DNA from 3 places in the Streptomyces sp. NPDC102258 genome. Region 2 is predicted to be linked to each of the others. Evidence: riboswitches for the same ligand, from Rfam matches in the RefSeq annotation. Region 2 holds a riboswitch; each other region holds the start of a gene.
What was found. Region 2 has a riboswitch for cyclic di-AMP ahead of ACZ6ZT_RS17800 (transglycosylase family protein). Riboswitches for the same ligand answer to the same signal wherever they lie in the genome.

Region 1 (7,403 bases), on a different contig from region 2:
AGCGACACCGCAGCCGTCACGATGACCTTCCACCCGCGCCCCGAGGCCGGCGAGGCCAAGCCGTGGGCGTTCCCCGCCCCCGAGCGCGGCGCCCTCGCCAACGGCCTGACCCTGCTGCGCTGCCACCGCCCCGGCCAGCAGGTCGTCGCGGTCGAGGTCAACCTCGCGGCCCCGCTGGACGCCGAGCCCGAGGGCCTCGACGGGGTGGCCACCATCATGGCCCGCGCCCTGTCGGAGGGCACCGACAAGCACTCCGCCGAGGAGTTCGCCGCAGAGCTGGAGCGCTGCGGCGCCACCCTCGACGCGCATGCCGACCACCCCGGTCTGCGGGTCTCCCTGGAGGTCCCGGCCTCCCGCCTGCACAAGGCCCTCGGCCTGCTCGCCGACGCGCTGCGCGCGCCGGCCTTCGCCGACGGCGAGGTCGACCGGCTGGTGCGCAACCGGCTCGACGAGATCCCGCACGAGCTGGCCAACCCGCAGCGCCGCGCCGCCAAGCAGCTCTCCAAGGAGCTGTTCCCGGCCGGCCTGCGCATGTCCCGCCCGCGCCAGGGCACCGAGGAGACCGTCGCCCGCATCGACTCCACGGCCGTACGCGCCTTCTACGAGGCCCACGTGCGCCCCGCCACCGCCACCGCGGTGGTCGTCGGCGACCTGACCGGCATCGACCTGGACGCCGTCCTGGCCGACACCCTCGGCGCCTGGACCGGCGACACCGCCGAGCCGCTCCCGGTCCCGCCGGTGACGGCCGACGACACCGGCCGGGTCGTCATCGTGGACCGGCCCGGAGCGGTCCAGACGCAGCTGCTGATCGGCCGGATCGGGCCCGACCGGCACGACCTGGTCTGGGCGCCGCAGGTGCTCGGCACGTACTGCCTCGGCGGCACCCTCACCTCCCGCCTGGACAAGGTGCTGCGCGAGGAGAAGGGCTACACCTACGGGGTGCGGGCGTTCGGCCAGGTGCTGCGCTCGACCGCCGACGGCAAGGGCGCCTCCATGCTCGCCATCAGCGGCTCGGTGGACACCCCCAACACCGGCCCGGCGCTGGAGGACCTCTGGAAGGTGCTGCGCACGCTCGCCGCGGAGGGCCTCACCGACGCCGAACGCGACGTGGCCGTGCAGAACCTGGTGGGCGTCGCCCCGCTGAAGTTCGAGACGGCCGCGGCCGTCGCGGGCACCCTCGCGGACCAGGTGGAGCAGGAGCTCCCGGACGACTACCAGGCGCGGTTGTACGCACGGCTGGCCGAAACCGGTACGGCGGAGGCCACTTCGGCGGTCGTGCGCGCCTTCCCGGTGGACCGGCTGGTCACCGTCCTGGTGGGTGACGCGGCCCAGATCGAGGAGCCCGTGCGGGCCCTCGGCATCGGAGAGGTCACCGTCGTCACGAACTGACGGAGCGTCACGGGAAAAGGGGTTCCGGCGGATCGTCCGCCAGAACCCCTTTTGTCTGTTTCACGGTGTGGTTGCGGGTATGGGGTGTGGCGTACGCAACAAAAGGGCTCGTGTGTTTGGCGATTGACTGATGATCCGCCTAGCGTCGGGCGTGCTGTCCGTCAGTTGTGCCCGCCGCACCCGCGGCACCGGACAGCGATCGCCGAGTCCCCGTCAGGCGCGAGCCTGGGGAGCCGGGGACCCACATCAGTCCCTGGGGTGAATCGGACCGCCTCGCCAGAGGAGATCCGTAGGAGACCTTCCTGCTCCGAACCCGTCAGCTAACCCGGTAGGCGAGAGGGAAGGAAAGGATCACCCCCTTCATGGCGTATGGCAGTCGTGTCGCCGGTAAGCACCGTGGTTCCAGTCGTCTGAGCCGCAAGACCGCCGGTTACGCCGGTATAGCCGCCCTCGCCACCACGGGCGTGGTCGCCGCCGTGGCGGCTCCCGCGTTCGCCGCGGACCACAGCGCTCCGTCCGTCGAGGACACCGGCCAGAACGCGATCGTCGTCGCGGACGGCCTCCAGGACGACCTCAAGGCCCAGGCCGAGACCCAGCAGGCCGCCGCCGAGGCCGTCGCCGCCCGGACGCAGGCCGAGGCCGACGCGAAGCAGCGCGCCGCGGAGGCCAAGCGGACCGCCGAGGCCAAGGCGAAGACCGAGCGCGAGGCCGCCGAGCGCGCCGCCCGCGACGAGGAGCGCAAGCGCCTCAACACCTTCGTCGCCCCCATCGAGGGCTCCTACGTCAGCACCCAGTACGGCGCCGGCGGCGGCATGTGGTCCTCCGGCAGCCACACCGGCATCGACTTCCACGCCGACGAGGGCACCTCGGTCCACGCCGTGGGCGCGGGCACCGTCGTCGAGGCCGGCTGGGGCGGCGCGTACGGCAACAACGTCGTCATCAAGCACAACGACGGCACCTACACCCAGTACGGCCACATGAACTCGCTGAACGTCTCCGTCGGCGAGAGCGTCACCGCCGGCCAGCAGATCGGCCTGTCGGGCTCCACGGGCAACTCCAGCGGCCCGCACCTGCACTTCGAGGCCCGTACCGGCCCGCAGTACGGCTCGGACATCAACCCGCTGGCGTACCTGCGCAGCCACGGCGTCGGCGTCTGACGCGCACGCGCCCCGAAAGAAGGCCCCGGCTTCCGAGCCGGGGCCTTCTTCGTGTTCCCCGGTCCGCCCCCCTTCCATGGCGAAATGTTCCGGATATCGGCCCGACATCGGAAATTATCGTGTGCTGCAATAGAGTCGCGGCACGGTCACGAATCCGGCGAAGGTGCCGGCGGATAATCCAGCGGAGGTCCGGCCTTGCGTATTCCGGCGCACGCGGTGTGCACAGCGATCCGCGACGACATCGTCTCCGGTTTCTTCGGTCCGGGCGGCCGGCTGACCGAGGAGGTGCTCGCCCGCCGTTACGGGGTCTCGCGCGTCCCCGTCCGCGAGGCGCTGCGCACCCTGGAGTCCGAGGGCTTCGTCACCACGCGGCGGCACGCCGGCGCCTGTGTGGCCGAGCCGACCGCGCAGGAGGCGGCCGACCTCCTGGAGCTGCGGACGCTGCTCGAACCGCTGGCCGCCTCCCGGGCCGCCCGGCGGCGCACCGAGGCGCACCTCAAGGTGCTGCGCGGACTGGTCAGGCTGGGCCAGGAGCGGGCCCGTCAGGGCCAGGGGCAGGATCTGCGGGCACTGGGCGGCTGGTTCCACGAGACGCTCGTCCAGGCCTCGGCGAGTCCCGGGCTGATCGCGCTGCTGACCCAGACCCGGCGCAAGATCGCCTGGATGTACGTGGTGGAGGCCCCGGCGCGGCCGGCGGACTCCTGGGCTGAGCACGGGGCGATCGTGGACGCGGTGGCGCGCGGGGACGCGGAGCGGGCCGCCGGGCTCACGACGCTGCACGCGCAGCGGGCGGCCGGGGCGCACCGGCCGCGGGTGAGGACTTCGCAACCTGCCGTAAACACGGCGGGCGGCCGGTATTAACAGGGATCCCGTATACAAAAGGGCGGACGGCCGCGCCCACAGGAATAGCGTGGCGGTTGTGTATTTCCATGCGCGGAATTCCTGCCGTCCGCGGCACGGTATTCCCGGGAATCCCCGCGCCGGGGCGAAGGCGGGAAACGCGAAAGCCGCGGCCCCCGGAGCGGGGACCGCGGCTTCGGCGTTACCGGACCCGAAGGGTCAGACGGTCTCCGGGAGCTCGTCAAGGCCCTCGGCGACCAGCTTCGCGAGGCGGTCCAGGGCGGCGTCGGCGCCCTCGGCCTCGGAAGCGAGCACGATCTCCTCGCCGCCCTGGGCGCCCAGGCCGAGGACCGCCAGCATGGAAGCGGCGTTGACGGGGTCGCCGCCCGCCTTCGCGATGGTCACCGGGACGCCGGAAGCGGTCGTCGCACGGACGAAGATCGAGGCGGGACGAGCGTGCAGGCCCTCGGCCCAGCCGACGTTGACGCGGCGCTCTGCCATGGTGATGCCCTTCAGGTTCTTACGGTTGTCTAGACCAGTCTCTCACGACCCCCGGACTGCCCGGACCGACCTTCGGCCCGGATCCGCCGCCGTTGGACCCTCCCCAGCTTGCACTGGTTTGCCCCGGGCCGCCGGATCCGCCGCGCGCGGGCCGCCGGGCCCCGGCCGGCCCGCTCCGCCACCGGGCCAGCGCCCCTTAAGGTGGCCCCATGACCACCGCGTCGGACCCCTCGTACCCGGCCCACTGGGAAGCGGACGTCGTGCTGCGCGACGGCGGCACGGCCCGGATCCGCCCCATCACGACCGAGGACGCGGGCCGCCTGGTCAGCTTCTACGAGCAGGTCTCGGACGAGTCGAAGTACTACCGCTTCTTCGCCCCCTACCCCCGGCTCTCCGACCGCGACGTGCGCCGCTTCACGCACCACGACTACGTGGACCGGGTCGGCCTCGCCGCCACCATCGGCGGCGAGTTCATCGGAACCGTCCGCTTCGACCGCATCGGCCCCGACGGCAGACCCGCCCCGGTGCCCGCCGACGAGGCCGAGGTGGCCTTCCTCGTCCAGGACGCCCACCAGGGGCGCGGAGTCGCCTCGGCCCTCCTCGAACACATCGGCGCGGTCGCCCGGGAGCGCGGCATCCGCCGGTTCGCCGCCGAGGTGCTGCCCGCCAACACCAAGATGATCAAGGTGTTCACGGACGTCGGCTACCAGCAGAAGCGCAGCTTCGAGGACGGCTCCGTCCACCTCACCCTCGACCTCGAACCCACCGCCGAGTCCCTCGCCGTCCAGCGCGCCCGCGAACAGCGCGCCGAGGCCCGCTCCGTCCAGCGGCTGCTGGCCCCCGGCTCCGTCGCGGTGATCGGCGTCAGCCGCTCCGGCTCCGGCGTCGGCGCCGCCGCGCTGCGCAACCTGCGCGACGGCGGCTTCCACGGACACCTCTACGCCGTCAACGCGGCCCGCGCCCCCGGTATGGAGGGCGACCTGCTGGACGGCGTACGGGCCTACCGCACCCTCGCGGACATCGGTGCCCCCGTCGATCTCGCCGTCCTCGCCGTCCCCGCCGACCGGGTCCCCGAGGCCGTCGCCGCCTGCGGGGAGCACGGCGTCCAGGGGCTGGTGGTGCTGTCGGCCGGATACGGCGAGAGCGGCCCGGTGGGCCTCGCCCGCCAGCGCGAACTGGTCCGGCAGGTCCGCTCGTACGGGATGCGGCTCATCGGCCCGAACGCCTTCGGGGTGATCAACACCGCCCCGGACGTGCGGCTCAACGCCTCGCTGGCCCCCGCCCCCGCCACCGCCCGCGGCCGGATCGGGCTGTTCACCCAGTCCGGCGCGATCGGGATCGCCCTGCTGTCCGGGCTACTGCGGCGCGGCGAGGGCCTCTCGTCCTTCGTCTCCGCCGGGAACCGGGCGGACGTCTCCGGCAACGACATCCTCCAGTACTGGTACGACGACGAAGCCACCGACGTGGCCCTGCTCTACCTGGAGACCCTCGGCAACCCGCGCAAGTTCACCCGGCTCGCCCGCCGCACCGCCGCCGTCAAGCCGGTCGTCGTCGCGCGCGGCGGCCGCCACACCCCCGCCGGGCACGTGGTCCCCGGCACCCGGCTGCCCGACGCCACCGTCTCCGACCTGCTTCGGCAGGCGGGCGTCATCCGCGTCGCCACCGTCACCGAGCTGGTCGACGTCGGCCTGCTGCTGGCCGGACAGCCGGTCCCGGCCGGACCGCGGGTGGCCATCCTCGGCAACTCCGAATCCCTCGGCGTCCTCACGTACGACGCCTGCCTGACCGAGGGCCTGCGCCCGCTGCCCCCGCTGGACCTGACCACCGCCGCCACCCCGGCGGACTTCCGCGGCGCCCTGTCCGCGGCCCTCGCCTCCGACGACTGCGACGCCGTCGTCGTCACCGCCATCCCCTGGGTGAACGAGCAGGCGGCGGCCGACGACCTCGCCGAGGCGCTGCGGGAGGCGGCCGCCGAGGTTCCCGGGAAGCCCGTGGCGGTGGTGCACGTGGAGCTCGGCGCCCTGGTCGAGGCGCTGTCCGCCGTACGCGCCGCCCCGCCCGCGCCGCCCGCCCCCGCTCCGGCCGCACCCCCGGCCGAGCCCCCCGCCACCCCCGGCCCCGCGCGCGGGATCCCCGCCTACCCCGCCGCCGAGCGGGCCGTGAAGGCCCTCGCCGAAGCCGTCCGCTACGGCCAGTGGCGCCGCGCCCACACCGAGGCCGGCCACGTCCCCGAGTACGAGGACATCGACGAGGCCGGCGCCGCCGCCCAGCTCTCCGCCCTGCTGACCGGCGTCCCCGAGGGCGCCGCCGTGACCCTGGACGAAGCCGGGGCCCGCGCGCTGCTCGCCCGCTACGGGATCCGGGTGCGGCCCGTCATGCCCGCCCCCGGCCCCGACGCCGCCGTCCGCGCGGCCCGGATCCTCGGCTACCCGGTCGCCCTCAAGACCACCGCCCCGCACCTGCGCCACCGCGCCGACCTGGGCGGCGTACGCCTCGACCTGACCACCGAGGCCGAGCTGCGGCGCTCGTACGAGGAGCTCACCGAGGCCCTCGGCAAGCCCGCCGAGCTGCTCCCCGTCGTCCAGGCCATGGCCCCGCGCGGCGTGGACACCGTCGTCCGTGCCGTGGTCGACCCGGCCGCCGGAACCGTCCTGTCCTTCGGGCTCGCCGGAGTCGCCTCCGAGCTGCTCGGCGACACCGCCCACGGCCTGGTCCCCGCCACCGACCGGGACGTGGCCGCGCTGATCCGCTCGCTGCGCGCCGCGCCCCTCCTCTTCGGCTGGCGCGGCAGCGACCCGGTCGACACCCCGGCCCTGGAGGAACTGCTGCTCAGGCTGTCCCGGCTGGTCGACGACCACCCCGAGGTGAGCGCCGTCTCCCTGGAACCGGTCGTCGTCGCCACCGAGGGCCTCTCCGTGCTCAGCGCCACCGTCCGCGTCGGCCACCCGCCGGCCCGGACCGACCTCGGCCCGCGCACCCTCCCCAGCTACTGAGCGCCGGACAGGCGGGGGGACCCCGGACGGGCCTTAGGATGGACCTCATGGCGAAATCCGGTACGACGACCCAGGGGCTGCGCGCGGCGATCGAGCGCAGCGGCTACTACCCGGCCCTCGTGGCCGAGGCGGTTGAGGCCGCCGTGGGCGGCGAGCCGATCTCGTCGTACCTGGTCCACCAGGAGACCACCTTCGACTCCAACGAGGTGCGCCGGCACGTCACCGTCCTGGTGCTCACCGGCAACCGCTTCATCGTCAGCCACACCGACGAGCAGGCGGCCGACGCCGGGTCCCCGTCTCCGTACGCGACCACCTCCACCGAGTCGGTCAAGCTCGCCAGCATCTCCTCGGTGGTGCTCAGCCGCGTCGTGGCCAACCCGGAGTCGTACACGCCCGGCCAGCTGCCCCGCGAGGTCGTGCTGACCATCGGCTGGGGCGCGGTCTCCCGCATCGACCTGGAGCCCGCCGCCTGCGGCGACCAGAACTGCGACGCCGACCACGGCTACACCGGCAACTCCACCGC
Region 2 (7,403 bases):
CTGGGAGACGTACTGGCGCATCGGATACGCGAGGGCGACGACCAGGGTACAGAGGACGAGCACCAGCAGGGCCGCCCGGCCGGTGAGGCGGCTGCGCCGGACGACCCGGCGCGACTGCGAGCGGTAGACGTGCGCGGCGGTCCGTTCGCCGAGCTGCCTCAGCCGGGTCGCCGTCGAGAAGGTGGAGAACCGGTCCCGGTTCCCGGCCATGATCCCGCCTCCCCTGTGCGCGCCCTACGCAATACGTCCCCGCACACGGTACGGGACCGAGTGCGGGGACGTACGGAGGCTGGATCGGGATTAGCCCTTGAAGCGGGGGAAGGCGGAGCGGCCCGCGTACACGGCGGCGTCGTCGAGGATCTCCTCGATGCGCAGCAGCTGGTTGTACTTGGCGACGCGGTCCGAGCGGGCCGGGGCGCCGGTCTTGATCTGGCCGCAGTTCACGGCGACGGCGAGGTCGGCGATGGTGACGTCCTCGGTCTCGCCGGAACGGTGCGACATCATGCACTTGAAGCCGTTGCGCTGGGCCATCTCGACGGCGTCCAGGGTCTCGGTCAGCGAACCGATCTGGTTCACCTTCACGAGCAGGGCGTTCGCGGAGCCCTCCTCGATGCCGCGGGCCAGACGCTCCGGGTTGGTGACGAAGAGGTCGTCGCCGACGATCTGGACCTTGGAGCCCAGCTTGTCGGTGAGGGTCTTCCAGCCGGCCCAGTCGTCCTCGTACAGCGGGTCCTCGATGGAGACCATCGGGTACGCGGAGACGAGCTCCTCGTAGTACTCGGTCATCTCGGCGGCCGAGCGGGACTGGCCCTCGAACTCGTACTTGCCGTCCTTGTAGAACTCGGACGCGGCGACGTCGAGCGCGAGCGCGATGTCCTTGCCCGGGACGTAGCCGGCCTGCTTGATGGCCTCGACGATGAGGTCGAGCGCGGCGCGGTTGGACTCCAGGTTCGGGGCGAAGCCGCCCTCGTCGCCGAGGCCGGTGGACAGGCCCTTGGTGTGCAGGACCTTCTTGAGGGTGTGGTAGACCTCGGCGCCCCAGCGCAGCGCCTCGGAGAAGGACTCCGCGCCGATCGGGGCGATCATGAACTCCTGGATGTCGACGTTGGAGTCGGCGTGCGACCCACCGTTCAGGATGTTCATCATCGGAACGGGCAGCAGGTGCGCGTTCGGGCCGCCCAGGTAGCGGAACAGCGGCAGGTCCGAGGCCTCGGACGCGGCGTGCGCGACGGCGAGGGAGACGCCGAGGATGGCGTTGGCGCCGAGCGAGGCCTTGTTGTCGGTGGCGTCCAGGTCGAACATGGCCTGGTCGATCAGCCGCTGCTCGGTGGCGTCGTAGCCGACGAGCTCCGGGCCGATCTGCTCGATGACGGCGAGGACGGCCTTCTCGACACCCTTGCCCATGTAACGGTTGGGGTCACCGTCGCGGAGCTCGATGGCCTCGAACGCTCCGGTGGAGGCGCCGGACGGGACTGCAGCACGGCCGGTGCTGCCATCGTCGAGGCCCACCTCGACCTCGACCGTGGGGTTGCCTCGGGAGTCCAGGATTTCCCGGGCTACGACGACGTCGATGGACGGCACGAGCATCTCCTTCTGGGATGTGACGCTGGGTGTGCGGTGGCATGTCTGGCCGTCGGACGGCCTTGCCGACTAGAGCCTAACCGGCTCCGGGCACTCGACCGTCCGACCGCCCGGGTCCTGGGACGAAAAAGGGTCCGAATACCCGCCTTCCCGGACATACGGCTCGCGGTCGAGCCCGCCCGAAGGGCGCCGGAGGACACCGGAAGGCCCGCGGCCACGGACAGCACGCCGCCGCCCGGCGCGTGGGGGACACGTGCCGGGCGGCGGAGGGTGCTGCGGGTGTTACGGGTACCGCGGGTGTTGCCCGGGAATTCAGCTGAGCTTCAGCTTCTGCCCCGGGAAGATCAGGTCGGCGTCGTCGACGATGTCCTTGTTGAGCTCGAAGACCTTCTCCCAGCCGCCCTTGACGCCGTTGGCCTGGGCGATGGTGCCGAGGGTGTCGCCCTCCTTGACCTCGTACGAGCCGTTGCCGGTCTTCACGGTGCCGGACTGCGGGGCGGTCTTCACCGGCGCCGGGGCCTCGGAGCGCTCGGAGCGGGTGACCGGGGCCTCGGACGGGCGCTTGGTCTCCGCCTTCGGGGTGGCCGGCTTGACGGGAGCGGGCTTCGCGGGCTTCGCGGCCTCGGGCTTCGTCTCGGGCTTCGGCTTCGACGGGGTGGTGGTCGAGCCGCCGCCGCTGTACGAGGAGTTGGACAGGCCGACGCCGCAGGACGGCCAGGCGCCCTTGCCCTGGCCCTTGAGGACCTTCTCGGCGATGGCTATCTGCTGCGACTTGGAGGCCTGGTTGGCCTGCGCGGCGTACGCCTTGCCGCCGTACGCGGCCCACGTGGAGGACGTGAACTGCAGGCCGCCGTAGAAGCCGTTGCCCGTGTTGATCGACCAGTTGCCGCCGGACTCGCAGGAGGCGACCTTGTCCCACTCGGACGCGGTGGCGGCGCTGGCGGAGCCAGCGGCCATCAGAGGGGCCGCGACGGCGACACCGGCGACACCGGCGAGCGTGACGATGCGGACGGCCTTGGAGCCGCGGCGGTGCTTGCCCTTGCCGGAAAGCAGCATGGAGTTCTCCTCACCGACGCCTTCGAGGTGAGCTGTCGGGTTCGGGCGGATGAGTTGCCCGGTCACGTGTCGAGCACGTGGCTTAACCCCTAGCCGGTCGCGGCCGTCTGAACGGCCTTGCCCGGCGCCTACCTTGGTTCCCCCGCTCCTGCCTTCGGCGCTTGACGCGACGACTGTTCCCTCCGTCCGCCGGCAGGATTCGGCGATGCGGTCGAAGGAGCCCGCGGTGGCGAGCGATTCAGAAGGTAGACAGGTCTCTCCCCGATGTTCAACGCGCGACATCAGGGAGAAACCGGCCTACTTGCGTTCCTCAAGAGCACGTTTGCGCAGGTGAGAACGGGGTTTGCGGAAGTTCCGGAACGAGACACGCCAGTTGACCGGAAGAGACGCATGTCTCACTTGCCGATAACGGACATTCAGCTCTTTAAGGGTGTCCGAACTGCCGCTATTCCTTGGTTAGATCCAGGTTCTGGCCCGGCTTGATGAGGTCCGCGTCCCCGCCGATGACCTGCTCGTTGGCCTGGTAGAGAGCGTTCCAGCCCCCCGTGAGGCCGTTGGCGTCCGCGATGGCGGTGAGGCTGTCGCCCGGCTTCACCGTGTACGAGGGCTCCGCGGCGGCCGTGCCCGACGCCGTCCGGGCCGCGGCCGGCAGTTCGACGGCCGCCGGGCCGCGGTGCTTGCCCGCGCCGTCGGCCTGCTCCCCGGCCGGGGCCGAGGGAGTGGCTCCGGGCGTGGCTCCCGGGACGGCCGGGGCCGTCGGGTCCGCCGGGGCGGAGGGGCCGGCCGGAGTCGTCGGGGTGGCCGGGGCGGTGGGGGTCGCCGGGGTGGCGGGCGCGGCCGGGGAGGCCGGAGGTGTGGCCGGCGGCACGCTCGGGTCGGTGGAGGGCACCGAGTAGTCCGGGTCGGGCATGACGGGCAGTCCGGTGGTGGGGCCCAGCGGGTAGTCCGGCAGGCCGCTCGGGCCGGTGGAGGGCGAGGAGCCCGGCTGCGGGGTGGGGGCGCCGAAGTCGGTCGGACGCCCGCCGGAGCCGGTGGGGGGCACCGCGCTGTCCGGCCGGGACGGGGAGGGGGCCACCGGTCCCGGGGTGTTGCCCGGGTCGACCTGGGCGGCCGGGCCCTGCTGGGTCAGTCCGGCCGAGGCGGAGCACAGCGGCCACGCCTGGGGACCCTGGGAGGCCAGCACCCGTTCGGCGACGGCTATCTGCTGGGAGCGGCTCGCGAGGTCCGGGCGCTCGGCGTAGGCGAGGCCGCCCGCGTTCTTCCACTGCTCCAGGGTGAACTGGAGCCCGCCGTACGCCCCGCTGCCGAAGTCGGCGCTCCAGGTGCCGCCGCTCTCGCAGTCGGCGACCTTGTCCCAGGTGGCGGTGTCGGCGGCGCTCGCGCCGCCCGCCGCGAGCAGCGGCAGGGCCAGGGCGGAGCCGGTGACCCCGGCGGTGACGACCAGGGCGGGTACCTGGCGGGGACGTCTGTGGCGGCCGTTCCCGGAACGCATGAGGCTGCACCTTTCGCATAACGGCTGGGTAACGGCAGAACCTAGCCCCCTTCGAACGCATGTCACAAGTTCGGGCCCCCGACTGACTTCCGGTCAGCCGGCCGTACGGTGGCGCCCCGTCACGGCGCGGCCGCGGCGCCGACCGGTACCGCCGGGACGGCTCAACCGTTTCGGGGTGTGAAGCGGACCGGCAGCGTGCGCAGGCCCCGCATGATGAGTCCGCCGCGCCAGCGCAGGTCCGTAGGGGGAACGGCAAGTTCCAGATCCGGCAGACGCGTCAGCAAAGTCGCGAGCGCCGTCTGGCCTTCGAGACGGGCCAGCGGCGCGCCGAGGCAGTAGTGGATCCCGTGGCCGTAGCCAAGGTGCTGATTGTCACTCCGGGAGAGGTCCAGGGTGTCCGGGTCCGCGAACCGGTCGGGGTCGCGGTCGGCCGCCGCGAGGACCACCAGGACGGGGTCCCCGGCGGCGATGTCCTGCCCGCCGAGGGCCAGCGGCTCGGTGGCGAACCGCCAGGTGGCGAGCTCCACCGGGCCGTCGTAGCGCAGGAGTTCCTCGATGCCGGTCTCCAGCAGGGCGCTCTCGCCCGCCGCGAGGGAGTCCTGGAGGCGGGTGCGCTGCTCCGGGTTCATGAAGAGGGCGTGCAGCCCGTTGCCGATCAGGTTCACCGTGGTCTCGAAGCCGGCGAAGAGCAGGATGAAGGCCATCGCGGTGGCCTCCGCCTCCGTGAGGTGGTCCCCGTGGTCGCTCGCGCGGATCAGGTCCGAGATGAGGTCATCGCCCGGATCGTCCCGCTTGCGGTGGATGAGTTCCCCGAGATACGTCCGCATCCGCTTCACCGAGCGGGCCACTCCGCCGCGCGGGCCGCCACCGTGCCGGATCATCATCCCGGCCCAGTCGCGGAAGTCGTCCTGGTCCTCGCGCGGGACGCCGAGCATCTCGCAGATGGCGTAGATGGGGAGCGGGAAGGCGAACTCATGGATGAGATCGGCCTCGCCGACGGCCGCGTCCCCCGCCTTCTCCACGATCTTGTCGATCAGATGGTCGGTGAGCTCCTGCACGCGCGGGGTGAACTCGGCGACCCGGCGCGGGGTGAACGCCTTCGACACCAGCCGCCGCAGCCGGGTGTGGTCCGGCGGGTCGATGTTCAGCAGGTGCGTCATCAGCTCCGCCTTGCGCTCCCCGGGGATCCCCGTTTTGCCCTTGGCGTGAGCGGGTTCCGCGTGGTGGGCCGGATTCTTGCTCAGCCGTTGGTCGGCGAGGGCCTGGCGGGCGTCTGCGTACCGGGTCACGAGCCAGGCCTCGACCCCGCTGGGGAGCTTGGTGCGGTGCACCGGGGAGTGCTCGCGCAGCCAGGCGTAGGCCGGGTAGGGGTCGGTCGCGAACTCCCAGTCGAAGAGCGTCGGGCCCTGGGGGGCGGCGGGATCGGCGGGGGGCGGGGAGGTCTGCTCATGCACCCGATGACGTTATCCCGGCCGGAAGCCGCCACCCCAAATAGGTGGTTCGCCGCGGCTGTCCGTAGATCGGCCGACGCTTGACCTCGCTCGGTCCGGCGTTCCTACTTTCGGACTTGTGGATGTGAGGATCTTGAAACGCAGTTTCGCGGTGGTGGAGCGACGGGCCGAGCACGCGGTCAAGTACTTCTACTCCCACCTCTTCTGGCACAACCCCGGACTCCGGGCCCTCTTCCCCGCCTCCCCCGCGGACATGGAACGCCAGCGCGACCGGCTCTTCGCCGCGCTCACCCAGATCCTGACCCGCCTGGAGAGCGGGAGCTCCGTCCCCTATCTACGCGACCTCGGACGCGACCACCGCAAGTTCCTCGTCGGCCCCGAGCACTACACCGCCGTCGGCGCCTCCCTGCTCGCCGCCCTCGCCGAGACCTCCGGCGCGGCCTGGACCCCCGACGTCGAGAAGGCGTGGAGCGAGGCCTACCAGTTCATCGCCGACACCATGACGGCCGGCGCCCGGGAGAGCGACGAACCTCCCTGGTGGGACGCCGAGGTGGTGCGCCACCTGCGGTACGGGGAGGACATAGGCGTCCTGACCCTGCGCCCGCACGCCCCGCTCCCCTACCGGCCGGGCCAGTACGTCAGCGTGAGCAGCGAGCGGGTCCCGACCACCTGGCGCACGTACTCCCTCGGCAACGCGCCCCGCCCCGACACCACCGTCGACCTGCACGTCAGCCGGATCGAGGGCGGCCGGCTCAGCACCGCCCTGGTCCGCGAGGTCCGGCCGGGCGAGCCGCTGCGGCTCGGCGCCCCCGGCGGCGACCTGGTCCTGCGCCGGGCCGACCGCCCCCTGACCCTGATCGCCGCCGGCACCGGCTGGGCGCCGGTCCGGGCGCTGCTGGAGGACCTGGCCGAGCGCCCTCCCGATCAGGACGTACGCCTCTTCGTGGTGGCCCGGGACGGCGCCCACCTCTACGACCGCCCGCTCATCGACGCGTACGCCGCCTCCTGCGGGTGGCTCGCCGTCACCTACATCACCCCCGCCCCCGGGCGGCACCGCAACCAGGCCACCGACCGCCTCGCCACCGCCCTCGGCCACCGGGGCCTGTGGCGGGAGCAGGACGTCTATCTCAGCGGGCCCCCGCGGTTCGTGGAGGAGACCGCCCACCTCCTGGAGGAACTCGGCGCCCCGCCCGAGCGGCTCTTCCACGACGCCGTCCCCGCCGTCGGCGCCGCCGGGGCCCGGCCGCTGGGCTTCGGCGAATGGTTCCTGAGCCGCCCCGACCCGCACTGGCACGACCCCGCCGCCCGCGCCCCCCGCCACGACGGCTGACCGGACCGCGGCTCGGCCTCCGGGGCCCCCGCCCCCGGCCGCCCGGCCGCCCGGCCGCCGGATCAGGCCACGCCCTCCGCCGCCCGGATCGCGTCCCGGTACGCGCGGGCCGCCGCCCGCAGCGCCGTCTCGGGGTCCGTCCCCTCCGCCTCGGCGCTCGCCGCCAGCGCGAGCAGCGCGTAACCGATGCCCTCGCCCCGCGGCACCTCCACGCCGACGCCGCCCGCGCGGGCCCGGCCGGCGAGCTTGGCGGCGAGCGCGAGCGCCGGCTGGGCGACCGGGATCCCGTCGGTGACCGACTCCCGCCGCTTCTCGACCGCCTTGCTGGCCTGCCAGTGCTCCCGGACCTCCTCCGGGGAGTCGGCGCGCGCGTCCCCGAAGACGTGCGGGTGGCGGCGGATCAGCTTGTCCACCAGGTCGCCGGCGACATCGTCGATGGAGAAGGGCCCCTCCCCTTCTTCTCCGTCTCCTTCTCCTTCTTCTCCTTCTCCTT
Region 3 (7,403 bases), on a different contig from region 2:
GCTTCGGCGCGCTGACGCGGCGCCCGGGCAAGAAGCACGGTGTGCACCCCGAGGGGCACCCTGAGATCCTCACCGTCGACCCGAAGGCGGACACCGAGCGCTACGGCTCCGACTTCGAGGAGCACTACCGCCGCAAGTGGGTGTCCCCGCTGGCCGGCTGGCACAGCGACCTCAGCCAGGCCGTCAACCCGCCCAGCCTGTCCCTCCTGCGGGCCGAGCGGACGCCCGCCTTCGGCGGCGACACCCAGTGGACCAACACGGTCGCCGCGTACGAGGGCCTTTCGGCGCCGCTGCGCGCGTTCCTGGACGGGCTGACCGCCGAGCACGCCTTCTTCACCGCGGTCCACCTGCGCCACTCCGACGAACGCGACCGCGAGATCCTGAAGATCTACTGCGAGGACCCGCAGGTGGCGGTCCACCCGGTGGTCCGCGTCCACCCCGAGACCGGGGAGAAGGCCCTGTTCGTCAGCCCCGGCTCGACCACCCGCGTCAGCGGGTTCACCGAGCTGGAGAGCCGCCACCTGCTGGACCTGCTGTTCCAGCACCTGACCAGCGCCGAGTACACCGTCCGCTTCCGCTGGGAGCCGGGCAGCATCGCCTTCTGGGACAACCGCAGCACCTGCCACTTCGCCCCCACCGACTTCGCCCACCTCGACGTCGACCGCGTCATGCACCGCGTGACGGTCCTCGGGGAGCCGGCGCAGGGACCGAACGGCTTCGTCTCCCAGCTGGTGGAGGGGGAGCCGATGGCGGCCTGGTAGCCCGCCGGGCCTCGCTTCCCCGCCGAGCTCGTCCGTGTCCGGGGGACGACGTGGGCCGCGAGGTGCGGTGCCGGGCGGGGCCCGGGCACCCCACCGGGTGCCCGGGGCGCGAGGTCCGTACTCGCGTACCTTACGAGCCGACGGCCTCCGGCTCGCCCCGTCCGGCCTCGGCCGGGGTGGGGGCGGGGTCCCGGACCGTGTCCGCGGCGGGGGGTCCGGACGGAGCAGCCGCCCGGGCGGGGGCGGTCGCCGCCACCGCCGGGGGAGCCGCCACGAAGGGCCGCCACCAGGCCTCCTCCGGGGCGTCGGCCGCGCCGGGCTCGAAGGGCTGGCCCGGGATGGGCAGCGCGATGGAGGCCCCCGCGGCGGCCGCGGCGGCGACGGTGCCCTCACCGGGCTCGTCCCACGGGTGCGGGGCCAGGTTGAAGGTGCCCCAGTGGATCGGGAGCATGCTGCCGCGCGCCGCACCGCCCTGGAGGTCGAGGTGGGCCCGCATGCCCTCCTCGGGCGTCATGTGGATGTCGGGCCAGTACTCGGAGTACGCGCCGATCTGGATCATCGTGGCGTCGAAGGGCCCGTGGGCGGCGCCGATCTCCTTGAAGCCCGGGAAGTAGCCGGTGTCCCCGCTGTGGAAGACCCGGTGCTCCTCGCCCGCCACCACCCAGGAGGCCCACAGGGTGAACTGCTGGTTGCGCAGCCCGCGGCCACAGAAGTGGCGGGCCGGGGTGGCGGTCAGGGACAGGCCCGCGACCTGGGTGGTCTCGTTCCAGTCGAGCTCGCGCAGCCGGTCCGGCCGCACGCCCCAGCGCTCCAGGTGCGCGCCGACGCCCAGCGGGACGGCGAAGACCGTGTCCGTGCGGGCCAGGGCCTTGATCGTGGGGAGGTCGAGGTGGTCGTAGTGGTCGTGGGAGATGACCACGACGTCGACCGGGCCGAGGGAGGCCAGCGGTACCGGGACGGGGTGCAGCCGCCTGGGTCCGGCGAAGGGGAAGGGGGAGCACCGCTCGCCCCACACCGGGTCGAACAGCACCCGGCGCCCGTCGATCTCGGCGAGCACGCTGGAGTGCCCCATCCACGTCAGGCGCAGCCCGCTGACCGGCGGCTTCGCCAGCTCGGCCAGCGTCGTCGGGTACACCGGGACGGGCGCGCCGGGGTTGCGCCGGACGCGCTGTTCCTTGTGGAAGTAGACCTTGGCGAACTCGACCATCGACCCGGACGGCCTGGTCCGGGCCCCCACCGGGTTCTGGAACACGCCGTCGGCGAAGTTCGGCGAGCGCAGGATCCGCTCCAGCCGCGCGCCGGTGGGATCGGCCCCGAAGGCTTCGGGGCGCAGGGCGCGCAGCCGGGGACGCAGGGGTTGGGAGCCGGTCAAGGCGCCTCCTGGGAAGGTGCGGGCGGGGGCACGGGCATGCGGCCGTACGACCGTGCGGCCGTACGTCCACGCACATCCCAACGCACGGCCGGCCCCGAGGATTCCGCCCCGGGGCCCGTGTGTCGTACGGCGTGTCGTGCGGTCCGGACGCGCCCCCGCCGCGCCCGGAACGCTAGAGCGGCAGCAGGTCGGGGCGCTTGGCCTCGACGTGGTCGCCGGAGGACTCCCCGCGCAGCCGGCGCCCGATCCAGGGCACGAGGTGCTCGCGCGCCCACTGGATGTTGTCCCGGGTGACGTCCACCGATCCGCGCGGCGGGGTCGGCGGCCACGGCTGGTCCGGATCGGTGGGGACCTCGTAACCGAGGACCTGGGCGGCGCGCAGCGCGACCCGGGTGTGTCCCTCGGGCGAGAGGTGCAGCCGGTCGGTGTCCCAGGCCCGGCGGTCCTGGACGGACTTCAGCGACCAGAGGTCGAGGACCGGGCAGTCGTAGCGGTCGGCGATGGCGCGCACGTGGGCGTTGTACGTGGCGATCTTGCCCCGGAGGTGCTTGAGGACCGGCACCCCCCGGGTGTCGAAGCCCGTGGTGATCATGACGAGGCCCACGGCGCCGCTGAGGTCGGCCACGGCCGCCTCGAACCGCTCCGCCGCGTCGTCGGGGTCGCTGCCGGGCCGGATGATGTCGTTCCCGCCCGCACAGAAGCTGACCAGGTCGGGGGCGAGCTCCTTGGCCCGGGGGACCTGTTCGGCCACGATCTGGTCCAGGAGCCGGCCGCGGACCGCGAGGTTCGCGTACCGGAAGTCGTGTTCGTCGCGTTGGTCGGCCAGGAGCACGGCGAGCCGGTCCGCCCAGCCGAGATGTGAATCCCCGGGTCCCGGGTCCCCCACGCCCTCGGTGAAGCTGTCCCCGATCGCCGCGTACGAGCCGATGGTCTTGAGTTTCGTCGTCGTCGCTGCCACGAAGGACCATCCTTCACCCCCGCAAGCAACCTACGCCAACGTAATACGGGGTTGACGGACCGTGATCTATACCACCCGGGGGATAAGGAATAAGTACACGTGGGGCCGGGACCCCCCTCGGCCCCGGCCTCACACGCGTCCCAGCCGCCTCGGCGGCTGCCGTCAGACGCTCACGCCCTTGGAGCGGAGGTAGGCCAGCGGGTCGATGTCCGAGCCGTACGAGGGACCGGTGCGGATCTCGAAGTGGAGGTGCGGACCGGTCACGTTGCCGGTGGCGCCGGAGAGGCCGATGCGCTGTCCGGCGGTGACGCTCTGGCCGGCCGAGACGGAGAGCTGGGAGAGGTGGCCGTACTGGGAGTACTTGCCGTCGGCGTGCCGGATGACCACCTCGTTGCCGTACGCGCCGCCCCAGCCCGCGGAGACGACGGTGCCCGCGCCGACCGCCTTGACGGTGGTGCCGGTGCTCGCGATGAAGTCGACGCCGGTGTGGTAGCCGGAGGACCACATGCTGCCGCTCTGGTGGTACGGGGTGGAGGTGCCGCCGCTGACCGGGGCGACGAAGCCGGAGCCGTTCGCGGGCGCGGCGGGCGCGGCCGGAGCCGTGGGCGCGGCCGGAGCCGGGCGCTGGGCGGGGACGCGGGTGCGCTGACGCTGCGGGGCGGCGGACTCGGGAGCCGGGGTCTCGTCGGCGGCGGTGGCGCCCGCGCCGGAGGCGCTCTCGCCGCCCGCCGGAGCCGGGGCGGAGGATTCCTCGACCGGGGTCTCAGGGGCCTTCGGGGCGGGGGCCGGGGCCTGGGCGTGGCCGCCGAGGGTCAGCCTGAGGCCGGGGTGGATGAGGGAGGGGTTCTCCCCGACGGCCGCGCGGTTGTCCGCGTAGAGCTTCTCCCAGCCCCCGGAGAGGTGGCGCTCGGCGGCGATCTTCGAGAGGTAGTCGCCCGGCACGACGGTGTAGACGGCCGGAGCGGCGGCGTCCGCCGTCGTCGGAGCGGCGGCGTCCGCCGTCGTCGGAGCGGCGGCGGGCACGGCGGCGCGCAGGGTCTCGGGCAGCGCGCCCCGTACCGGCGCCGCGGCCGGGGTGGCGGCGTGGGCGCCGGCGGCGCCCATCAGCGGCAGCGCGAGGGCGGCGCCGCCGGTGCCGGCCACGGCGAGGCCGCGGGAAAGGGAGCGGGAGCGGGACTTCGGGCGGCGGTGCTTACCCTGTGCGGGCATGGGGAATTCCTCTCCGTCGCCTGCGAGGTGAGCTGTCGGGTTCGGACTGGAGATGTCCGGCCGTACCCGCGCGAGGCGCGTACGAATTCACCCCTAGCCGTCCCGGAAAGGATCTGGATCCGGGACGGCGGCTTACCTGGTTCCCCCGCTCCTGCCGCGCGCGTCGATGGTCGGATGCGATTGCCGGGCGGCGGCAGGATGAGGCGGTCCACCCGGATCGATCGCGAAGGTAATCCAGCGGAGCCGTGCACAACAAGCCATGAATTCCCTGACGCATTCACAGGTATGAGGGATCAACGGAATTCCCGTCACCCTGTGTCCATTCGCGGCCCGCAACACCGGCCCTGGCAAGGGAATTCACATTCCGCGATCAGGCACGGACGGTCACCGTATGATCTGGCTCACGGGGGCTGGCGCGATCTCGCTTCCGGACACGGCAAGTTGGCTGCAAACCGATCAATTCGGACACTCGGGACCCTATGGAGGAGCACACGTGACCCAGCAGATACCCCAGCCCCTGCCCGGCGGCCCCGAGCCCGCACCGGCGTTGACCGGCGTCCGCAACTTCCGCGACCTTGGCGGTCTGCCCGCCGCCGACGGACGGCGGGTCCGGCCGGGACGACTGTTCCGAAGCGGACATCTCGCCCATGCCACCGAAACCGACGCGGAGTTCCTCCGCTCGCTCGGCCTGCACACCGTCTTCGACTTCCGCAACGACGCGGACCTGGCCCTGGAGGGCCCGGACGTCGAGCTGCCGGGCGTGCGCAACGTGAACGTCCCGCTGACCGACCCGGCCGACGGCCGCGAGTTCTGGAAGATGGTCCGCGACGGGGGCCTGGACCAACTGCGCGCCGCACTCGGCGAGGGCAAGGCGGCGGACCGGATGGCCCTGTCGTACCGGACCATGGTCCTCTCCCGCACCGCCGAGCACGGCCGGGTGCTGCGCGCGCTCGCCGAGGAGAGCGTCCCGGCGCTGATGCACTGCGCCGCGGGCAAGGACCGGGCGGGCGTGTCGATCGCCGTCACCCTGCTCGCGCTCGGCGTCGAGCGCGAGGCGATCGTGGCGGACTACCTGGAATCGAACGCCCCGCACAACCGCTACCGGGTGCGGCGCGGCAACGATACGGCCGAGGCCCGCTCCCCGGAGGCGATGGAACTGCTGGCGCCGCTGTTCGACGCGCGCCCCGCGTACCTGCTCGCGGCGTTCGAGACGATCGACGAGCGGTGGGGCGGGGCGGAGCGCTACCTCGCCGTGGGCCTCGGCCTGGACCCCGCCACGCTGGAGCGGCTGCGCGAGCGACTGCTGGACTGAGCGCGGGGCCGGGCGGCCCGGCGGGGGCCCGGTATCGCACCGGGCCCCCGCCCCAGACGGTCTCAGCGGCCGGCCACGGCCTGCTTCATCAGGGTCCGGCCGAAGTCCCACATCAGGCCGCCCCCGCCGTGGGCCTCGTCCATGACCTCCCGGAAGGCGCCGACGAACCGGTCCACGTCCGCCTCGTCCACGATCAGCGGCGGGATCAGCTTGATGACCTCCAGGTGGTCGCCCGAGACCTGGGTCAGGATCCGGTGCCGGCTCAGCAGCGGCGCCACGACCAGCTGCGCGAACAGCCCCTTGCGGGCCGCCTGGAGCACGGCCCACCGGCTGCGCAGCCCCAGGGAGGACGGCCGGCCGAACTCGATGCCGATCATCAGCCCGCGCCCGCGCACCTCGTGCAGCAGCTCGTACTCGTCCACCATCGCGGCGAGCCGCCCGCGCAGCAGGTCGCCCATGGCCCGGGCGTGCGCGACGACCTCCTCGTCCTCCATCACCGAGAGCACCGCCAGCCCGGCCGCCATCGCCTGCGCGTTGGAGCCGAAGCTCGCCGAGTGCACCAGCACCCGGTCCATGGAGGAGTAGACCTTCTTGAAGATCCAGTCCTTGCCCAGGGTCGCGCCCACCGGGACGTAGCCGCCGGAGAGGGCCTTGGCCACGCACACCAGGTCCGGTTCCACGCCCGGCTCGTGCTGGTACGCGTAGAAGTCGCCGGTCCGGCCGAGGCCCGTCTGCACCTCGTCGGCGATCAGCAGCGCCTTGTGGCGGTGCAGCAGTTCCTGCGCGGCGAGCAGGAACCCGGGCGGGGCCGCGATCACCCCCTTGCCCTGGACCGGCTCGACGATCAGCGCGGCGACATCGCCCCGCGCCAGCTCGCGCTCCAGGCCGGCCAGGTCCCCGAGCGCGATCTTGGTGTCGGGCAGCAGCGGAGCGAAGCCGTCCCGGAAGCCGCCTTCGCCGTTGACCGACAGCGAGCCCGTGGTGAGGCCGTGGAAGGCGTGGTCGCAGTACAGGATCCGTGGGCGCCCGGTGGCGTACCGGGCGAACTTCAGGGCGGTCTCCACCGCTTCGGTGCCGCTGTTCCCGAAGAAGACCCGGTCCAGGTGCGGACTGTACGAGAGCAGCTTCTCGGCCAGCAGCCCGGGCAGCGGCTGGCAGTCGAAGCGGGTCAGGTCGGCGAGCTGGGCGTCGAGCACGTCGTGCAGGGCGCGGCGCACCACGGGGTGGTGCCGGCCCAGGCCCATCACCCCGAACCCGGCCAGCATGTCGAGGTAGTCGTTGCCCTCCTCGTCCCAGAAGTGCGCCCCCTGGGCCCGGACGTACACCTTGTCGAAGCCGATGGTGTGCAGCATCCGGGGCAGCTGGTGGTTGAGGTGGCGGGCGTGCAGCTCGTACCGCTCCCCGCCGCGCTCGGCCAGCAGCGCGGCGAGGTCGAAGCCCCCGCCCCCCTCCGGCCGGGACGTCACGACGAGCCGGCCCGGTTGCCGCCGATCGTCTCCCGGGCCGCGCGCAGGGACTCCTTGAGGGAGCCCATGGTGGCGAGGACGGCGGTGGGCTCGTAGCCGCAGTGCGCCATGCAGTTCGCGCAGCGCGGGTCCTTGCCGCGGCCGTACTTGCTCCAGTCGGTCTCCTCGATGAGTTCGCGGTACGTGGGCACGTAGCCGTCGCTCATCAGGTAGCAGGGGCGCTGCCAGCCGAAGAGGGAGTAATTCGGAATGGCCCAGGCGGTGCAGGGGAAATCCGCCTTTCCTTCCAGGAAGTCGAGGAAGAGCGGGGAGTGGTTGAGGCGCC

Region 1: linked by a shared signal. The riboswitch ahead of ACZ6ZT_RS13195 (M23 family metallopeptidase) and the one ahead of ACZ6ZT_RS17800 (transglycosylase family protein) in region 2 are both predicted to bind cyclic di-AMP.
Region 3: linked by a shared signal. The riboswitch ahead of ACZ6ZT_RS23765 (peptidoglycan DD-metalloendopeptidase family protein) and the one ahead of ACZ6ZT_RS17800 (transglycosylase family protein) in region 2 are both predicted to bind cyclic di-AMP.

Annotation. Positions count from the first base shown of each region.
Region 1 is NZ_JBVJLO010000006.1:271,908-279,310, reverse strand. It holds gene ACZ6ZT_RS13205 (M16 family metallopeptidase) at 1-1, shown strand, start outside; gene ACZ6ZT_RS13200 (M16 family metallopeptidase) at 22-1,389, shown strand; cyclic di-AMP (ydaO/yuaA leader) riboswitch at 1,580-1,739, shown strand; gene ACZ6ZT_RS13195 (M23 family metallopeptidase) at 1,752-2,546, shown strand; gene ACZ6ZT_RS13190 (GntR family transcriptional regulator) at 2,742-3,407, shown strand; gene ACZ6ZT_RS13185 (HPr family phosphocarrier protein) at 3,606-3,887, opposite strand; gene ACZ6ZT_RS13180 (bifunctional acetate--CoA ligase family protein/GNAT family N-acetyltransferase) at 4,097-6,880, shown strand; gene ACZ6ZT_RS13175 (DUF5998 family protein) at 6,928-7,403, shown strand, end outside.
Region 2 is NZ_JBVJLO010000009.1:215,820-223,222, reverse strand. It holds gene ACZ6ZT_RS17810 (FtsB family cell division protein) at 1-210, opposite strand, end outside; gene eno (phosphopyruvate hydratase) at 301-1,587, opposite strand; gene ACZ6ZT_RS17800 (transglycosylase family protein) at 1,894-2,637, opposite strand; cyclic di-AMP (ydaO/yuaA leader) riboswitch at 2,640-2,807, opposite strand; gene ACZ6ZT_RS17795 (transglycosylase family protein) at 3,083-4,129, opposite strand; gene ACZ6ZT_RS17790 (cytochrome P450 family protein) at 4,291-5,583, opposite strand; gene ACZ6ZT_RS17785 (globin domain-containing protein) at 5,705-6,910, shown strand; gene ACZ6ZT_RS17780 (nucleoside triphosphate pyrophosphohydrolase) at 6,973-7,403, opposite strand, start outside.
Region 3 is NZ_JBVJLO010000015.1:33,398-40,800, forward strand. It holds gene ACZ6ZT_RS23750 (TauD/TfdA dioxygenase family protein) at 1-761, shown strand, start outside; gene ACZ6ZT_RS23755 (MBL fold metallo-hydrolase) at 892-2,133, opposite strand; gene ACZ6ZT_RS23760 (SGNH/GDSL hydrolase family protein) at 2,306-3,091, opposite strand; gene ACZ6ZT_RS23765 (peptidoglycan DD-metalloendopeptidase family protein) at 3,254-4,300, opposite strand; cyclic di-AMP (ydaO/yuaA leader) riboswitch at 4,305-4,476, opposite strand; gene ACZ6ZT_RS23770 (tyrosine-protein phosphatase) at 4,794-5,612, shown strand; gene ACZ6ZT_RS23775 (aspartate aminotransferase family protein) at 5,675-7,078, opposite strand; gene hpnH (adenosyl-hopene transferase HpnH) at 7,075-7,403, opposite strand, start outside.